2 regions of the Micromonospora sp. DT68 genome follow, and region 1 is predicted to be linked to the other one. Evidence: riboswitches for the same ligand, from Rfam matches in the RefSeq annotation. Region 1 holds a riboswitch; the other holds the start of a gene.

Region 1 (5,460 bases):
GCCGCCGCGCCTCCCCACCCGAGAGGGTGTACGGGTTGGCAGCGGCGAGCCGGGTCAGCCGCAGCCGTTCCAGCAGCTCTGTCACCGTCTCCTTGACGGCCGACTCCTGTTGACCGGTTCGGCGTGGACCCAGCGCCAGCTCGTCGAAGACGGTGCTCGTGACGAACTGGTGCTCCGGGTCCTGGAAGACCGACCCGATCCGCCGGGCCAGCGCGGGTGCCCGCCAGCGGTGCGGGGGAGTGCGGTGGTCCGGCCCGGCCAACTCGGCGGACGCGGTTACCCGGCCGGTGCCCGGCTTGAGTAGACCGCCGAGCAGCAGCGCCAGGGTCGACTTGCCGGCGCCGTTCGGTCCGCGTACGGCGAGTGCTTCGCCGGCGCGTACCCCAAGGGTGGTGGGGCCCAGCCGGGGAGGCAGGCCGAGCCGGTCGACGGTGAGCAACAGATCCCCCGGGCCGGCGGTGGCCGGCCGTGGCGCGATGGGGTGACCCGGCACCCAGACGCCTTCGGCGGCGAGGGCGGCGCCGTGCGCGGCGAAGACCTCCTCGGGTGGGCCGTCCGCGCGGACTCCGCCGCCGGGTTCCAGGACGACTACCCGGTCGACAAGTGGCAGCGCTTCGGCGACCCGGTGCTCGACCAGGATCAGCGTGGTGTCCGCGTCGAGGGCGCCGGCCACCGCCTGTCGGATCAGGTCGGCGCCGGCCGGGTCGAGGTTGGCGGTCGGTTCGTCGAGCAGCAGCAGGCCGGGGCGCAGGGCCAGGGCGCCGGCCAGGGCGAGGCGTTGCTGCTCGCCGCCGGAGAGTGCGGCCGTGTTGCGGTCCCGGGAGTACGGGAAGCCGACGCGACGCAGCGCCTCGTCGACCCGGGGCCAGATCTCGGCAGTCGGTACGCCCCGGTTCTCCAGGCCGAACGCGACGTCGTCGCCGCAGCGGGCCATGACCAACTGGGTCTGCGGGTCCTGGAAGACGATGCCGACGCGTTCCCGGCCCTTGCGTGGGTCGAGCCCGTCGATTTCGACGGTGCCCTCCTGCTCGCCGGAGTCCTCGGGCAGCAGCCCGGCCAGGGCGCTGAGCAGCGTGCTCTTGCCGGCCCCCGACGGCCCGAGGAGCAGCACCCGCTCCCCAGCCTCCACACGCAGGTCAACCCCGCGCACGGCCCAGGCGCGCCGCCCAGCATGCCGCCACCCGAACCCCCGCAACACAACCGCGCTCACCACCCACCCCCAACCAACCTGCCCGCACCGACCCGCCCAACCCTCCCCGCCGCCCTCCCGCCACCCCTTCCACCTGCCCGGTGATCATGAGGTTGACGGGGGCTTGGGAGATCCATCCGCCCGTCAACCTCATGATCAACGCGAGAAAGCGGGAGGGGAGCGGGTCAGGGCCGGAGGGCTAGACGAGGGCTCGGTTGCGGCCTGCTGGGAAGCGGTCCAGGACGCCGGTGTTGGCAAGGGCCCGGGTGAGCAGCCAGCCGCCGATGCCGGCGATCACCGTGGCGCTGACGATGGTGAGCAGCGCGTACGGGATGCGGTAGCTGACAAGTTCGGTCTCGACGTTCCAGACGAAGAAGTCGAACAGCGCGGCGCTGAGACCTGTCAACGCGCCGGCCAGCGCCGCCGTCGGCAGCCGGAACGACCGGTAGCGGAAGGCGGCGAAGGCCAACTCGGCGCCGATGCCCTGCACGATCCCCTGGGGGATCACAGTGCCGGCCCACTGGCTGCCCAGCAGCGCGGAGACGACAGCCGCCACCGTCTCGCAGTAGAGCGCCGCGCCGGGCTTGCGGATGACCAGGCCGCCGACGACGGCCGGCATCAGCCAGACGCCGTAGATCAGCGTCTGCGCCGGCGGGAAGAAGGCGAACGCGCCCTCGGTGGCACTCCAGACCAGGCCCCAGGCCCAGAAGATGACGCCGAAGGCGACAGCGATCACCGAGGCGACCACGATGTCGATGGTGCGCCAACGGTTTGTGGTGTTGTCCATGGTTGCTCCCAGTTCAGTGGTACGAACCAGGAGAAGACGCACGCCGCGCGTCCGGTGGCACCGGACGGCGGCGCGGCTGGAGGTCGACCGAACTCCCTGCGCTGGCATTACCCAGATCAGGTTCGAGGGTCTGCGGGCATGCCCGCACTCTCAGCGCTGTGCGCTCCCCTGTCGGATGTGAAGTTGTCTCGCTGACGCTAGCACCGACCAGGGGTTACGGCCCAGCAGGGAGTTCCGGCGCCGGCCGGCCCGCCGCCGGCTGGGTAGGCTCACGATCATGCAGGTCGACGCGCGAGGTCTCACTTTCGAGGTACGCACCGGTGGCCCACCGGACGGCGCGCCCGTCCTGCTGCTGCACGGCTTCCCGCAGCACAGCGGCGAGTGGGACGAGGTCGCCCCGGTGCTGCACACCGCCGGGCTGCGCACGTACGCGCTGGACCAGCGCGGCTACTCGCCTGGCGCGCGACCGGAGGCGGTGGCCGACTACCGGATCCCCGAACTGGTCGCCGACGCGGTGGCGGTGCTCGACGCGCTCGGGCTGGACGCCGTGCACCTGGTCGGGCACGACTGGGGCGCGGTCGTGGCCTGGGCGCTGGCGGCCGAGCACCCCGAGCGGGTCCGTACGCTCACCGCCGTGTCAGTGCCGCATCCGGCGGCCATGGCGCACGCCCTCGGCAACGACACCGAGCAGAAGGCCCGCTCGTCGTACATCGCGCTGTTCCGCCAGCCCGGCAAGGCCGAGAAGGTGCTGTTGGCGTTCAACGCGACGGCGCTGCGCAAGATGCTCGGCGGGGTCGGTGACGCGCCCCGGGTGGACCGCTACGCCGACCCGATGCGCGAGCCGGGTGCCCTGACCGCCGCGCTGAACTGGTACCGGGCCATGTCCCGGGCCGACCTGGCCGCCGTCGGCCCGGTCGCGGTGCCCACCACCTACGTGTGGAGTGACCGGGACATCGCCATCGGCCGGACCGCCGCCGAGGCGTGCGCCGCCAACGTCACGGGTGACTACCGATTCGTACCGCTGCCCGGGGTGACCCACTGGATCCCGGACGCCGCACCCGGCCCTCTCGCCGAGGCGATCCTGGCCCGGGTCGCGGGGACGGCCTGAGCGCCGTGCCGATCGAGGGAACGCCGTGACGACGTACCCCGGCGGGCCGGGCACCCGCCGTTCGGTCGCCGCGCAGCTGCGCCTGCTGGGCGTACGTCCCGGCTCGACAGTGCTTGTGCACGCGGGCCTGCGCCCGTTGGGTTTCGTCTGCGGTGGACCGCACGCGGTGGTGCTCGCCCTGCGCGACGCGCTCGGCCCGGACGGCACGATGGTGGTGCCGACCCACACGCCCGACAACAGCGACCCCGCGCAGTGGCGCAACCCGCCGGTTCCGGTGGACTGGTGGCCGCTGATCCGGGCCGAGATGCCGGGGTTCGACCCGGCGGTCACCCCCAGCCGCTACATGGGCGTGTTCGCCGAGACGGTTCGCGGCTGGCCCGGCGCGTTGCGCAGCGCGCATCCCCAGGTGTCGTTCGCGGCGCTCGGCCCGGCCGCCGAGCAGGTCGTCGCCGGGCACGGCCTGGCCGACATGCTCGGCGCACAGTCTCCGCTGGCCCGGCTCTACGACCTGGACGCCGACGTGCTGCTGCTCGGGGTGGACCACAGCGTGAACACGTCGCTGCACCTTGCCGAGTACCGCCTTCCCGTGCCGGCCCGCGAGCGGCTGGGCGCGGCGGTGCGGATACCTGACGGTGGCCGCGAGTGGGTGTGGTGGCAGGACGTCAGGCTCGACGCGAGCGACTTCGGCACGCTGGGCCAGGCCCTGGAGGCCACCGGCGTGGCCCGCGTGGGCCCGGTGGGCGCCGGGACTGCGAAGTTGGTACGCCAGCGGGCGGCTGTCGACTTCGCGGTGCAGTGGATGGCCCGCAACCGGACGACGGAGGACACATGAGCGTGAGCGCCGACGACTTTCTGGCAGTGGTGACCGAGACGATCGGCCGGGTGGCCGCCAGCCAGCGGGAGGCGGTGGGGCGGGCCGCCGACCTGATCGCCGACGCCGTACGCGCCGACGGGGTGGTGCACGCCTTCGGAACGGGCCACTCGGAGGCCCTCGCCATGGAGATCGCCGGCCGGGCGGGTGGCCTGGTGCCGACCAACCGGATCGCGCTGCGCGACCTGGTGCTTATCGGTGGCGAGCCGGTCGAGCGGCTCGGCCCGCTGCTGGAACGCGACCCGGCGGTGGCGCACCGGCTCTACGAGCTGGCCCCGGTACGCCCCGCCGACGTCTTCGTACTCGCCTCGAACTCCGGGGTCAACGGCGCCATGGTCGAGTTCGCCACGCTTGTCAAGCAGCGGGGGCACGGGCTCGTGGCGATCACCTCCGTGCAGCACTCCGGCCGGATGACCTCCCGCCACCCGTCGGGTCGCAAGCTGGCCGACCTGGCCGACGTGGTTCTCGACAACGGCGCGCCGTACGACGATGCGACACTGCCGCTGCCCGGCGGGGGCGCTGTGGGCGCGGTCTCCTCGATCACGGCGGCGCTGCTGGCCCAGCAGGTCACCGTGGAGGTGGTTGCCCGGTTGCTGGCGGCGGGGGAGCGGCCCCCGGTCTACCTGTCGGCGAACATCCCGGACGGCGACGCGCACAACACCGAGCTTGAAGCCCGCTACGCGGGCCGGATCCGCCGCGGCTCCTAGACGCCAATGTGGGTGGCCCTCGTCGAGCTGGCCAGTGGCGTGACCTGGCGGTGGCCGGCAGATGTCGTGAACCTGTTTCGCGCTCAGTCGTGTGGGGCATTGGCGTTGCTGCCGGCGGGCAGGGCCGCCGGCAGTAGCGTTTCACCGGAGGTAGCGCGTGTCGACGGAGACCGAGAAGCAGCGTTGGCAGCGCAACTTCGCCGATCTGCTACAGGAGTTGCGGGTCGCCCAGACGGGCGTGCAGATCCTGTTCGCCTTCCTGCTGACCCTGCCATTCAGTAACGGATTCACCCGGACCAGCGAGTTCCAGCGGGACGTCTACATCGTCGCCCTGCTCGCCGCTGCCGCCGCCACCGCGATGATCATTTCGCCGGTGGCGTTCCACAGGGCGCTGTTCCGGCAGGGGCGCAAGCCGGAGCTGGTCCGCTTCGCGCACCGGATGGCCAGCGGCGGGCTCGCCTTCATGCTGATCTCCATGGTCAGCGCGGTTCTGCTGATCACCGACTTCGTGCTGGACCGGCCGATCGCCTTCATCCTCAGCGGCTTGACCGGGCTGTGGTTCCTCACGTTCTGGGCGGTCCTGCCGTTCTCCCGGCGTAGCTGGGGCGAGGACGACATCGACGACGAGGATGACGACCCGGAGACGCTCAGCGGTCGTTGAGGGCGGCGATCGGGACGCACGCAGCGCTACCCCTTGGTAACAAGCGGGGGTAGCGTGGCGGTAGTCGCGCACGTCGACGCAGCCGCACCGAGGTTCGAGGGGGCAGCCGTGACCACGACGCAGAACGGCCGACCGGC
Region 2 (5,460 bases), on a different contig from region 1:
GAACACGTTCGCCTCGGCGCCGTGCCCGGAGGCGAGCGACGTCTGGACGGTGCCGGTGCAGCCGGTGTGCTGCTCCAACGGGTGGGCGTGCTCGTCGTGGCCGAGCAGCACCTGCAACTGCACCTCGTCGCAGTCGATCTGGCCGTCCTCCGGGTCCGTCACCTTGATCGTGTAGCGGACCTGGTCACCCCAGTTGAAGAAGCCGCCGTCCGGTGGGAACTCGATGGTCACCGTCGGCGCGGTGTTGCCCACTGTGACCGGCACGTTGGCCACCGCGGTACGGCCCTTCGGGTTGGTCACCGTGAGCTGGGCGGTGTAGTTGCCCGCTGAGGCGTACGTGTGCGTCGGGTTCGCCTCGGTGGAGGTCTGCCCGTCGCCGAAGGCCCAGGCGTAGGTGAGCGTGCCGCCGTCCGGGTCGCGGGAACCGGCGCTGGAGAACGTGACAGTCAGCGGTGCCGGACCCGAGGTCGGGGTGGCCGACGCCGCTGCGATGGGCGCGCGGTCCCCGGCGGTGTAGTCGATCCGGTAGACGCCGGAGTTGTCGTTGTTGCCACCGAAGCCGCTGCCCCACTCGATCAGGTACAGCGCGCCGTCCGGGCCGAACTCGAAGTCCATCGGCCGGATCATGCTCATGCCGGTGAGCAACTGGTTGATGTCCACCAACGACTTGCCGTCGGCGCTCATCTGCATCGTGTACATCTTCGACTGGTTCCACTCGCCGAGCAGCGCCTTGCCGTCGTAGTACGCCGGCCACTTCCGCGTCGAGTTGAGGTCCGCGTCGTACCGGTAGACCGGGCCGCCCATCGGGGCGCCGCCGCCGCCGATCTCCGGGTACCGCGCGTCACCGGCGTAGCCGTAGTCGACGGTGGCCGGAACGACAGGCGGGAGGTTGGTCAGGCCGGTGTTGTTAGGCGAGTCGTTAACCGGCGCCGCGCAGTCGAACTTCGCGCCGCTCGGGCCGGACGGGAACGTGTAGTCGTTGTACGCCTCGTTCGTGCCCGTGCAGTACGGCCAGCCGTAGTTGCCGGGGGTGACGACGTTCCACTCGACCAGACCCCGGGGGCCACGGTTCGGGTTGTCCGAGTTGGCGTCCGGCCCGTAGTCCGCCACGTACAGCGTGTTGGTCTTGGGGTCGGTGCCGATCCGGAACGGGTTGCGGAAGCCCATCGCGTAGATCTCCGGACGGGTCTTCTCGGTGCCCGGTGCGAAGAGGTTGCCCGCCGGGACGGTGTACGTCCCGTCGTCCTCCGGGTGGATCCGGATCACCTTGCCGCGCAGGTCGTTGGTGTTGCCGGAGGTGCGCTGCGCGTCGTAGTCCTGGCGGCCCGGCCGCTCGTCGATAGGCGTGTACGCGCTCGACTCGAACGGGTTGGTGTTGTCACCGGTGGCCAGGTACAGGTTGCCGTCGCTGTCGAAGGTCATGCTGCCGCCCGCGTGGCAGCAGGTGTTGCGCTGGGTGTCGACCCGCAGCACCTGCTTCTCGCTTGCCGCGTCGATGGTGTCGCCGGTCACCGTGAACCGGGACAGCAGGTTGCGGGCGACGTTGTCGTTCGGGGCGTAGTAGAGATACACCCACTTGTTCGTGGCGAAGTCCGGGTCGAGCCGGATGCCGATCAGGCCGTCCTCGTTGCCGGTGAAGACGTCCAGGTCGATGGCGGTGACGGTGTTGCCGGTGTCCGGCTTGATGATCTGGACCCGACCGTCGCGCTCGATGTAGAAGACCCGCCCGTCCGGGGCGATGTCCAGCTCCATCGGGTTGCTGGTGTTGCTGTCGAGGGTGACCTTCTCGAAGTTTGAGGTCTTCGAGGCGCCGCAGTCGGCGTCGACAACGCCGGCAGCCGTCTGGATGCCACCGAGCAGATGGCTGAGGAACTCCGGCTCGGCGAACGACTCACGCGTGTGCCCGCCCCCGGTGTACCAGGAACGGCCGCCGTCGAAGTCCTGACACCAGGCCGTCGGGTGATCGGCGCCCATCGCGCCGGCGCCCGGGCTGTAGCTCTTCTCGTCCAGGCTGGCCAGCACGTGCACGTCCGGCCGCGGGTTGGTCTGGAAGTTGTACCACTCGTCGAAGCGGGACCAGCGGTCGGGCAGCTCCGCAGTGGACGGGTGGGCGTGGTCCTCCACCTTGACGGTGGCCTGCTGGTTGGCCGGGTGGTTGGCGAAGTACGCGCCGACCAGATCGCCGTACCAGGCCCAGCTGTACTCGGTGTCCGAGGCGGCGTGGATGCCGACGTAACCGCCGCCGGCCTGCACGTACCGCTCGAACGCCGCCTGCTGTTCGGCGTTGAGGACGTCGCCGGTGGTGGAGAGCCAGATCACCGCCTTGTACTTGGCGAGGTTGGCGTCGTTGAACGCCGCGCCGTCCTCAGTGGCGTCCACTGTGAACCCGTTCGTCGCCCCGAGCTGCTGGATGGCGGCGACGCCGGTGGGGATGGAGTCGTGCCGGAATCCGGCGGTCTTGGAGAAGACCAGGACCGAGAAGGGATCAGCGGCGGCGGCCTTCGGTGCCTTCGGCACCACCTGACTGACGGAGGTGACGGCCTGCGCGTCCCGCGGGGGGACCTGGGCGGGGGCCGGGGCTGCCTGTGCGGGCAGGCCGAACAGGGTGGTCGAGACGAGGGCCAGGGAGAGCAGGGTAGCGGTTAGTGGTACGCGGGCACGACGAGATCGTGACACGCCGCCTCCTATGTCGCGGTGGACAGGAAATGCGGGGGGCGGCTCGCCGAAGACCGTCCCAGATGGAGCCGGGTGAGGCACCGTGCCAGGGTGCCCGCGCCGGCATTTTTGTCGAATCGCTGAACAAATTAATTCCGTTGGATCTATGTCGGGCAAGATGCCGGCGGGTAACGGTTCTGCAACGGCGGGCGACATTCCTGGCAGGACCGGGATGAAGTGCCCGACGGATCCCGCCATCTGAGCCGGGGCATCCCGCCCTTGGCACGTCAACAGAACTGTCGTACGGTGATGTGCAAGTAACCCACGGGAGCCCGGTGCACCGGGCTGAGAGGGGGGCTGAAGCCCCCGACCGTCGAACCTGATCCGGGTAATGCCGGCGCAGGGAGGAGAGTTGCCGTGCCGTCCCTCGGTCGACTGCATCTGATCACCGACACCCGCCCCGGGCAGGACCCCCTCACAGTGGTCCGGGCCGCCCTCACCGCGGCCCGCGCCGACCTGGTCGTCCAGGTGCGGGTCGAGGACTCCGCCACCGACCGTGAGGCGTACGACCTGGCCCGCCGGGTCCTCGCGCTCTGCACGCCGTACGGGGCGACGTGCCTGGTCAACGACCGCCTGCACGTGGCGCTCGCGGTGGGAGCCGCCGGTGGCCACGTCGGCGCCGACGACCTGCCGGTCGCCGCCGGACGCCGGGTGCTCGGCCCCACAGGCGTGCTGGGCGCCACCGCCCGGGCGCCGGAAACAGCGATCGCTGCCATCGCGGCGGGCGCCGACTACCTGGGCGTCGGCCCGTGCCACGCCACCACCACCAAGACCGGGCTGCCGGACCCGATCGGCCCCTCAGGGGTACGCGCCGTCGTCGACGCCGTCGACGTACCCGTCATCGCGATCGGCGGGGTGACCGCCGCCCGGGTGCCGGCACTGCGCGACGCCGGGGCGTACGGGGTGGCTGTCGTCGGCGCGGTCTCCGCAGCCGCCGACCCCGCTCAGGCCGCTGCCGAGCTGCTGCGGGCGCTGACGTGTTAACAGGGGGCCCTTCCTCTACAGCAGCCGTTAACAAGGGGCCCTTCCTTGCGGACGTGGCGGTGGTGGGGGCGGGGCCGATCGGGTTGGCGATCGCCTGGCGGTGCGCCGTACGCGGCCTGCGGGTGGCGCTGCACGACGCGGCACCCGGGTCGGGCGCATCCGCAGTGGCCGCCGGGATGCTCGCCCCGGTCTCCGAGGCGTACTTCGGCGAGCGGCAGCTCACCGACCTGCTGGTGGCCTCCGCCGCCCGCTGGCCGGCGTTCGCCGCAGAGCTGACCGAGACGACAGGCGCCGACCTCGGCTATCGGACCGACGGCACACTGCTCGTCGGGTTGACCGGCGACGACCTGGCCGAGGCGCGCCGGCTGTGGGCGTACCAACAGGGTCTGGGATTGCCGGTGACCCCGCTGCGTCCCAGCGAGCTGCGCCACCACGAGCCGGCGCTCGCGCCACGGGTGCGCGGTGGCGCGCTCGCACCCACCGACCACCAGGTCGACCCACGGCTGCTGGTGCCGGCGCTGCGCACTGCCGCGCAGCGGGCCGGCGTGGTCTTCGTGCCGAGCGCCGTCGACCGTTTGTCCGATGTGGACGCCGACCTCATCGTGGTCGCCGCCGGCTGCGGCGCCGCGGCACTCACCGGTCTGCCCGTGCGGCCGGTGAAGGGCCAGATCCTCCGGCTACGCGCGCCCGGCGGCGTCGCGCCGGGCTTCCGGCACGTGATCCGGGGGTACGCCGACGGGGAGCCCGTCTACCTGGTGCCCCGCGCGGACGGTGAGGTGGTGCTCGGCGCGACAGTCGAGGAGCGCTCCGACACAGGCGTCACCGCCGGTGCCGTGCAGCGGCTGCTGGGCGCCGGTGTCGACCTGCTGCCCGAGCTGGCCGAGTACGACATCGTCGAGGCCGTCGCGGGCCTGCGCCCCGGCACCCCTGACAACGCGCCGATCCTCGGGCCGCTGCCCGGACGGCCCGACGTGCTCGCCGCCACCGGCCACCACCGGCACGGCATCGTGCTCACCCCGATCACCGCCGACCTGATCGCCGACCTGGTGGTCACCGGTGTGGCCGACCCGCTGCTCGCGCCCTTCGGGGCGGACCGGTTCGGCACCTCGGATCGCGAGGGACGCGTTGCCGGCGGGGTGCGCGTTCCCGCCGGAGCGGTCGGTGTGGGCGGACCTGAACGGACGATGGAGGAGAACCGGTGGAGTTGACGGTGAACGGGACCGGCCGCAGCGTGGCCGGTGGGACGTCGGTGGCCGACCTCGTCGGCGACATCGCCGGGCAGCACCGCGGGGTGGCGGTGGCGGTGAACGGCGAGGTGGTGCCCCGGGCCGGCTGGCCGGCGACCGTGCTGCGCGACGGCGACCGCGTCGAGGTGCTCACCGCCGCGCAGGGTGGGTGAGCTGCGTGCCGTTCGAACTGGGCGGGGTCACGTTCACCTCGCGGTTGATCCTCGGTACCGGCGGGGCCGCGAACCTGCATGTGCTGGAGCAGGCGATCCGTGCCTCCGGCACCGAGCTGGTCACAGTGGCGCTGCGCCGCGTGGACACCGCACCGGGAACCGCCGGTGGGCTGCTGGACCTGCTGGAGCGGTGCGACGTACGCCTGCTGCCGAACACCGCTGGCTGCTACACGGCTACCGAGGCGGTGAAGGTGGCCCGGCTGGCCCGGGAGGCGTTCGACACCGACTGGATCAAGCTTGAGGTGATCGGCGACGAGCGGACCCTGTTGCCCGACGGCGTGGAGTTGCTCCGCGCCGCCGAG

Evidence for each region. A riboswitch is a leader RNA that binds a small molecule or an ion and turns the genes downstream of it on or off. The one in region 1 is predicted to bind thiamine pyrophosphate.
Region 2: another riboswitch for thiamine pyrophosphate. It lies ahead of thiE (thiamine phosphate synthase); the one in region 1 lies ahead of ACPXB1_RS22220 (ECF transporter S component).

Annotation. Positions count from the first base shown of each region.
Region 1 is NZ_JBNCNZ010000013.1:78,368-83,827, reverse strand. It holds gene ACPXB1_RS22225 (ABC transporter ATP-binding protein) at 1-1,210, opposite strand, end outside; gene ACPXB1_RS22220 (ECF transporter S component) at 1,389-1,976, opposite strand; TPP riboswitch at 2,052-2,156, opposite strand; gene ACPXB1_RS22215 (alpha/beta fold hydrolase) at 2,254-3,084, shown strand; gene ACPXB1_RS22210 (aminoglycoside N(3)-acetyltransferase) at 3,110-3,916, shown strand; gene ACPXB1_RS22205 (sugar isomerase domain-containing protein) at 3,913-4,662, shown strand; gene ACPXB1_RS22200 (DUF6328 family protein) at 4,820-5,323, shown strand; gene ACPXB1_RS22195 (acyl-CoA dehydrogenase family protein) at 5,432-5,460, shown strand, end outside.
Region 2 is NZ_JBNCNZ010000002.1:234,492-239,951, forward strand. It holds gene ACPXB1_RS04340 (ThuA domain-containing protein) at 1-2,676, opposite strand, end outside; TPP riboswitch at 2,970-3,078, shown strand; gene thiE (thiamine phosphate synthase) at 3,073-3,699, shown strand; gene thiO (glycine oxidase ThiO) at 3,693-4,907, shown strand; gene thiS (sulfur carrier protein ThiS) at 4,898-5,098, shown strand; gene ACPXB1_RS04360 (thiazole synthase) at 5,095-5,460, shown strand, end outside.